2 regions of the Streptococcus sp. HMSC10E12 genome follow, and region 2 is predicted to be linked to the other one. Evidence: predicted binding sites of a transcription regulator. Region 2 holds the regulator's gene; the other holds the start of a gene.
The links. The regulator Rex, encoded in region 2, represses fermentation and respiration genes when NADH is low (regulators of the CRP and FNR family bind a similar motif). The targets are predictions, from matches to a motif close to TTGTGAANTANTTCACAA.

Region 1 (4,034 bases), 190 kb from region 2:
CCTTGAGGAACTTAGAAAGCACTTGGGTTGGTGTCTTAGCATCATAACCTTCAATGTATTTAAACGTATACTTGTCTTCCGGTGTATACCCCTTTTCTTCGATAGTATCTGCAACTTGTTTTTCAAAGACTTTCGTTTCAGTCCAGGCTTCGTAATTTTCACCGTAGAGTTTTGAAAAACCGTTACTAGATTTTCCAAGCATAGTATCAATTAAAACTGTCGCATCAGCCTTGGCACGTTCTGTCGGAGTTGGTGTCGCTTTTTTCTTCTCAGCTGGCTTATTGGAAGCACAAGCTACGAGAAGCAAGCAAGCTGCCAGAATCAGTCCTAAATAGGTAAGAACTTTTTTCATTAAGATTATTCCCTCATTTCTTTTAGTTACTATTTAAGATAGCATAGGTCTGATGATTCTTCAAGGTCACTTTCCAAAAGAAAAAATCAAAACTCTACTATTATAATGACTCTAAATCATCTAGGTCCAATTGCCTGCCTTCTTGATCTTCCAGACCCGTCAGCGTCACACCGAGCAGGCGAACACCGCTGCTATTTTCCTCCAATTGATCAAAAATGGTATGGGCAATTCTTTCGATGGTGTCGAAATCCTGAGTCGATTTGTCCAAGGTCATACGCTTGGTTAAGGTCGAGAAATCCGAATAACGGACCTTGATGACAATAATTCGACCAACTTTTTTATTTTTCTGAGCACTTTCAGCTACCCGCCTAGCATTCTTAGTCAACTCAGCCTTGATGTCATCTTCATTATAAAGAAGCTTGCCGTAGGTTCGCTCACTTCCGATAGATTTACGGACGCGATTGGGCCTGACAGGACTATTGGAAATCCCTCTGGCCTTTCGAAAGAGATCAAATCCAAAACGTCCAAAACGATCAATCAGCGTCATCTCAGGAATCTTCAGAAGATCGGCACCGGTGTATATTTCCATATCATGAAGACGTTCAACTGACTTTTTACCTACCCCATGAAACTTTTCAATAGGGAGCTTTTCCAAAAATTCCTGAGCCTCCTCTGGAAGCACCACCGTCAAACCAGCAGGCTTTTGAAAATCAGAAGCTAGTTTGGCGATAAATTTATTGTAGGAAACGCCTGCTGAACAAGTCAGATGAAGTTCCTGCCAGATATCATACTGGATAAGTTTAGCTACCTTAACCGCCGATTTGATACCAAGTTTATTTATCGTCACATCAAGATAGGCTTCGTCGATAGACATAGGCTCTACCAAGTCGGTATAGCGTTTAAAAATCTCACGAATCTGCATCCCTACCTCTCGGTAATGACTATAATTTCCTGAGATAAAGACAGCATTAGGACAACGTTCATAGGCTTCCTTAGAAGACATGGCTGAATGGACACCATATTTTCTAGCCTCGTAATTACAGGTTGATACCACACCACGTCCCCCTGTTTTTCTAGGGTCGTGACCGATAATAACCGGTTTGTCCTTAAGACTGGGGTCATCCCTCATCTCGACCTGAGCAAAAAAGGCGTCCATGTCAATATGGATGATTTTCCGACTGGTATCATTTATTAGAGGAAACTCTAACATGGCTCCCTGCCTCCTTTCTCAGATTTATCTCATTGTAAAGCTTTTCACATAAAACTTTGGGACTACAAAGCATTCTCCCCTTATGATACCAAAATCTACCAAAAAACAGAAATTTATAATACAGATTTGTCGTTTTCAAAACTGTATTATAAAAGAATGTCTCTAAAAACACAGTTTTAAAGTTGTGTAAGCGGTTACTGTGTGATAGAATACTTCTAGAGAATGTAACAGATAATTTTGTTACTAGAATTATAGGAGATTCAAACTATGGCAACGGTTAAAACCAACACAGATGTTTTTGAAAAAGCGTGGGAAGGCTTTAAAGGAACTGACTGGAAAGAAAAAGCTAGCGTTTCACGTTTCGTTCAAGCAAACTACACACCTTATGATGGTGACGAAAGCTTCCTTGCAGGACCAACTGAACGCTCTCTAAAAATTAAAAAAATCGTAGATGAAACTAAAGCAGGCTATGAAGCTGAAGGACGCTTCCCAATGGATACTCGTCCAACTTCAATCGCTGACATTGACGCAGGATACATTTCAAAAGAAGATGAACTTATCTATGGTATCCAAAATGATGAGCTCTTTAAATTGAACTTCATGCCTAAAGGTGGTATCCGTATGGCGGAAACTGCTTTGAAAGAACACGGTTATGAACCAGACCCAGCTGTACACGAAATTTTCACAAAATACGTGACTACAGTTAACGATGGTATCTTCCGTGCTTACACTTCAAACATCCGTCGTGCACGTCACGCTCACACAGTTACTGGTCTTCCAGATGCTTACTCACGTGGACGTATCATCGGGGTTTACGCTCGTCTTGCCCTCTACGGTGCTGACTACTTGATGCAAGAAAAAGTTAACGACTGGAATGCTATCAAAGAAATCGACGAAGAAACTATCCGTCTTCGTGAAGAAGTTAACCTTCAATACCAAGCACTTCAAGACGTTGTTCGCCTTGGTGACCTTTATGGTGTAGATGTTCGTCGTCCAGCCTTCGATACTAAAGAAGCTATCCAATGGACAAACATTGCTTTCATGGCAGTATGTCGTGTAATCAACGGTGCCGCTACTTCACTTGGTCGTGTGCCAATCGTCCTTGACGTATACGCAGAACGTGACCTTGCTCGTGGTACTTACACTGAATCAGAAATCCAAGAATTCGTTGATGATTTCGTTATGAAACTTCGTACAGTTAAGTTTGCTCGTACAAAAGCTTACGACCAATTGTACTCAGGTGACCCAACATTCATCACAACTTCTATGGCTGGTATGGGTGCTGACGGACGTCACCGTGTTACTAAGATGGACTACCGTTTCTTGAACACTCTTGATAACATCGGTAACTCTCCAGAACCAAACTTGACAGTTCTTTGGACTGACAAATTGCCTTACTCATTCCGTCGCTACTGTATGCACATGAGCCACAAACACTCTTCTATCCAATACGAAGGTGTAACTACTATGGCTAAAGACGGATACGGTGAAATGAGCTGTATCTCATGTTGTGTATCACCACTTGACCCAGAAAACGAAGAACAACGTCACAACATCCAATACTTCGGTGCTCGTGTTAACGTACTTAAAGCCCTTCTTACTGGTTTGAACGGTGGTTACGACGATGTTCATAAAGACTACAAAGTATTTGATATCGATCCAATCCGTGATGAAGTTCTTGACTTTGACACTGTTAAAGCTAACTTCGAAAAATCTCTTGACTGGTTGACTGACACTTACGTAGATGCCCTTAACATCATCCACTACATGACTGATAAGTACAACTATGAAGCTGTTCAAATGGCCTTCTTGCCAACTAAACAACGTGCTAACATGGGATTCGGTATCTGTGGTTTCGCAAATACTGTTGATACATTGTCAGCAATCAAATACGCTACAGTTAAACCAATCCGTGACGAAGATGGCTACATCTACGACTACGAAACAATCGGTGAATACCCACGTTGGGGTGAAGATGACCCACGTTCAAACGAATTGGCAGAATGGTTGATTGAAGCTTACACTACTCGTCTTCGTAGCCACAAACTCTACAAAGATGCAGAAGCTACAGTTTCACTTCTTACAATCACTTCTAACGTTGCTTACTCTAAACAAACTGGTAACTCTCCAGTTCACAAAGGGGTATACCTCAACGAAGATGGTTCAGTGAATTTGTCTAAATTGGAATTCTTCTCACCAGGTGCTAACCCATCTAACAAAGCTAAAGGTGGATGGTTGCAAAACTTGAACTCACTTGCAAGCCTTGACTTCGGTTACGCAGCTGATGGTATCTCATTGACAACTCAAGTATCACCTCGTGCTCTTGGTAAGACTCACGACGAACAAGTTGACAACCTCGTAACTATCCTTGACGGATACTTCGAAAACGGTGGACAACACGTTAACTTGAACGTTATGGACTTGTCAGACGTTTACGAAAAGATTATGAGCGGTGAAGATGTTATCGTACGT
Region 2 (4,034 bases):
CGTTGAGAACACCTTATTAAATAGCTTTGATAAAGATAGATTTCAGCTAGTCTCTCAAAGATTTGATAATCATTACCATGCCTTAGTATCCTTGGCATCTCAGCTTAGCGAGTACGACTTTATTGGGCATTTTCACACAGAAGACTTTGGAAATGAGGGCAAACTTGTTGATGAAGCTACAAGACTTGCTTTAGTGGATATACTATTAGATGAGGAGAAAGTGGCATCAATCTTTGACCATTTTCCAGAGGTTGGTCTGGTTTTTGCTGATTTATCAAAAGAACTCTATTGGACAGATGCAATTGGTGCCTTAAATCAAGAACAGACAGTTAAACTAACTAACGAATGTCAAAAAGTAATCAATCATTCGCTTCATGTTTTTCAAGGTTCTATGTGGTTGTCAAAAGATTTTCTAGAAAAAATTATTCTTAAGGATAAGCAAGCTTTCTATGACTTTGATGAGGATACCCTTTCTTATCTTTTCTATCGAAAAGCCTGGGATCTAGGAATTGATTATCGTATTATTGCTTCAGGAAAAATATCTTTTGCAGAACGTTATAAGCTCCATCTTATTGAAATGTCACAGGTAGCAGAACCACTGACGTTAAAGAAAAAATTTTCAGCATATCGAAAAGCCTTGTTAAAGAAATTAGGTTTAAAAAAATCTTCAGCTGTTTAACTTCCCCTCCCACTTACGAATAGGTAAGTAGGAGGTTTTTTTCTTATGTATAGTATTGTAGCTGAGGAGTCGGGGCTTTTGCCTCGTGAGCGACTCTTACAGAAGGGAGCAGAGGTTTTGTCGGACCAGGAGTTGTTGGCGATAGTGCTGCGGACAGGGACTAGGTCTGAGTCGGTCCTATCTATGGCCAATCGTATTTTGAAAGGGATGACGAGTTTGGCGGATTTGTCTCGTTTGTCCTTGAATGAGCTTCAGGAGATTCCTGGTATTGGGCGTGTGAAGTCTATTGAGCTCAAGGCTATGGTGGAGTTGGCTAAGCGGATTGAGAAGGCTGAGTTGGCTCGGTCTGAGCAGATTATGTCTAGCCAGCAGGTGGCGCGTCGTATGATGTTGGATATTGGCGACAAGCCTCAGGAGCATCTGGTGGCTATCTATTTGGATACGCAGAACCGTATTATTCAGCAAAAGACGGTCTTTATTGGTGGGGTTCGTCGTTCGATTGCTGAGCCACGTGAGATTTTACATTATGCCTGTCATCTGATGGCAACGTCTTTGATTGTGGTTCACAATCATCCGTCGGGTGAGGCATATCCAAGTCGAAATGATATTGATTTTACCCAAAAGATTAAGCGGTCCTGTGATGATTTAGGGATTTGTCTGCTTGATCATCTGATTGTTGGAAAATCAACCTATTATTCCTTTCGTGAGGAGAGGGAGGATTTTGATCTTTAGGTTGAACCTATGTGATAAAGACAAGAGAAAAGCAACTGAGTGCAGTCTCAGTTGCTTTTAAAGTTCGTTAACGACGTATTCAAAGAGTTTGAGGTCTTCTTCACGTTTGTCTAGGAGAAGCTCTGGGTGCCATTGTACACCAAGAAAGCGAAGGTCTGGACTATTTGACTCAACAGCTTCGACTGTGTTGTCCTCAGGATCACGCGCAATGACACGAAGGTCAGAGGCCAAGTGTTTGATACTTTGATGGTGGAAGGAGTTGATAGAGGTTCCACATCCGTAGATTTCTGCCAACTTGCTGTTCTCATCAACAATCATCTCATGGTAGAGGTAATCAGAAGGCTTGTCCTGCCAGTGATGCTCAATATCTTGATGGAGGCTACCACCTAGTGCGACGTTCATTAGTTGGGTTCCACGACAGATTGAAAAGATGGGTTTCTTCTGCTTAGTGGCTTCCTCGATGAGTGCCATTTCAAAGATATCCCGTTCGAGGAAGAAGTCATCTTCACTGGCATGGTTCTCTTCGTTGTAGAATTTAGGGTCAACGTTTTGCCCACCGATAAGGATGAGCTTGTCAATCATGGAGATATAGGTCTTGGCTTCCGATGGATCGGATACTGGTAGTAGGATTGCTAGGCCACCGGCTCTTTGAACTCCTTCTACAAAGCCAGATGGGGCATAGGACCAGTTGATATCTTCATGGGCTGGATTAGGCCTTACATTGGCAGTGATTCCGATAATTGGTTTAGTCATTGTTTCTCCTTGATTTTTCTTCTTCTTTCATGAAATAGAGTAGGGTTTGTAGTTCGCTAGTCAAGTCTACATATTGGACCACTACATGGCGTGGAAGATTGAGGTTGACCGGAGAGAAACAGAGAATGCCTTCAATTCCAGCATCAACCAAAAGATCAGCCACCTCCTGGGCCTTAACTGATGGCACTGTCAGGATGGCTGTTTTGATATCTTCTTGGGCAATCTTGTCCTTAATCTGGGAAATCCCATAGATAGGAATCTTGTCCTCGGTTTGAGTTCCAACCAATTCGTTATCGTCTGTATCAAAAGCCATGACCAGCTGCATGCGGTTACGCTCTTGAAAACGGTAGTGGAGGAGGGCACGCCCGACATTACCAACACCTACGAGGAGTACCTTGGTAGTCGCATTGTCATTTAGGAGTTCAGCGAAAAATGTCATCAGCTTGTTTACGTCATAACCAAAACCACGACGACCTAGCTCACCAAAGTAGGAGAAGTCCCGACGAACAGTGGCAGGGTCAATCCCAATCGCTTCAGCAATTTGTTTAGAGCTTGCTTTATCGATATTTTCACGATGGAATCGTTTGAAAATACGATAGTAGAGAGAGAGACGTTTGGCAGTGGCGTTTGGGATGTTTTTCTCAAATGTCATTGATCGCTTTCCTTTCTTTAATTAGTATGATTCTCTTATATTTTAAGAAAAGTTTGTGAAGAATGCAACAAAATAGTGTAGATGAGGCGATATAAAAAACCTATCACATGGATAGGCTATTTCTATGTAGTAAGAAAAAATTTAGACTTCTTCTTGCTCGAAAACGTTACGATCAACCAAACTCTGCATCAAGAAGTAGAATTTTTCTTGCAAGATATGGTGATCTTCATTTTTAAAGATATTAACGTTACGAAGGCCAGATTTGTCTGTGATAGACAATTTGAAGCCTGTCAAGTCTTTGTTAATAGTGATTTTGAGTGGAAAACCTTCGCCTGAGTTAGGCACTTTTTCGAGAAGGCGGTGCAACTCGTAGTTTCCGATTTTATTTTGCACAAAAGTCGTATCACGTAGAGTGAATTTTTTGACATTAGGACTGATGGTGTAACGGTACTTACAGTCAGTCAAATGAATGCTTTTTTCAAATGCCATGTTAGTCTCCTATGATTTGATTAAGTTTTTCTGCTAGGGCCTGGAGTTCTTCAGCGGTATTTTCCTCTGATAAACTAATGCGAATGGCTGTTTTTAGCTTGTCAGAATCCTTGCCATAGAGGGCCTGGATGACATGACTTGGATCAACAGTTCCAGCAGTACAAGCAGAACCTGTTGAGACAGCAAAGCCTGCTAGGTCTAACAAGGTTAAGAGAGGCCCATTTTCCTTACCAGTAAAGCTAATATTGATAACGTGAGGTAGGCTAGATCCTCCGCCATTAATTTCATAAGGAATGGTAAGGGAATCTAGAAAGGCCTGACGAATCGTTTCAACATGTTGGTAATTGTCTTGGTAGTGGTCACTAGCATGCTTGTAAGCAGCGGTCATACCTGCAATACCGACCAGATTTTCAGTGCTAGCACGGCGTTTTTCTTCTTGCTCACCACCGTGGAGTAGGTTGTCAAAATGCAAATCGTTATGATAGAGCAAGCCGACACCTTTAGGTCCATGGAATTTATGGGCACTAATTGAGAGAAAATCAGCTCCAAGTTCCTCTGGGTGAATTGGAAGTTTTCCTGCTACCTGAACGGCATCAACGTGGAAGGCAGCTTGGTGATTGGCAAGCAAGTCACCAATTTCCTTGATAGGAAGCAATTGGCCGGTCTCATTATTGGCATACATAACAGAAACTAGAATAGTATCGTCACGTAAGGCATCAGCGATTTGTT

Region 1: the regulator Rex is predicted to act here: its motif matches at 1,595-1,612, upstream of pflB (formate C-acetyltransferase).

Annotation. Positions count from the first base shown of each region.
Region 1 covers NZ_KV791083.1:258,624-262,657, forward strand. The annotation lists gene HMPREF3112_RS02600 (hypothetical protein) at 1-352, opposite strand, end outside; gene dinB (DNA polymerase IV) at 453-1,562, opposite strand; gene pflB (formate C-acetyltransferase) at 1,830-4,034, shown strand, end outside.
Region 2 covers NZ_KV791083.1:66,819-70,852, reverse strand. The annotation lists gene HMPREF3112_RS01650 (rhamnan synthesis F family protein) at 1-679, shown strand, start outside; gene radC (RadC family protein) at 725-1,411, shown strand; gene HMPREF3112_RS01640 (gamma-glutamyl-gamma-aminobutyrate hydrolase family protein) at 1,469-2,164, opposite strand; gene HMPREF3112_RS01635 (redox-sensing transcriptional repressor Rex) at 2,157-2,816, opposite strand; gene HMPREF3112_RS01630 (DUF1831 domain-containing protein) at 2,958-3,305, opposite strand; gene HMPREF3112_RS01625 (cysteine desulfurase family protein) at 3,307-4,034, opposite strand, start outside.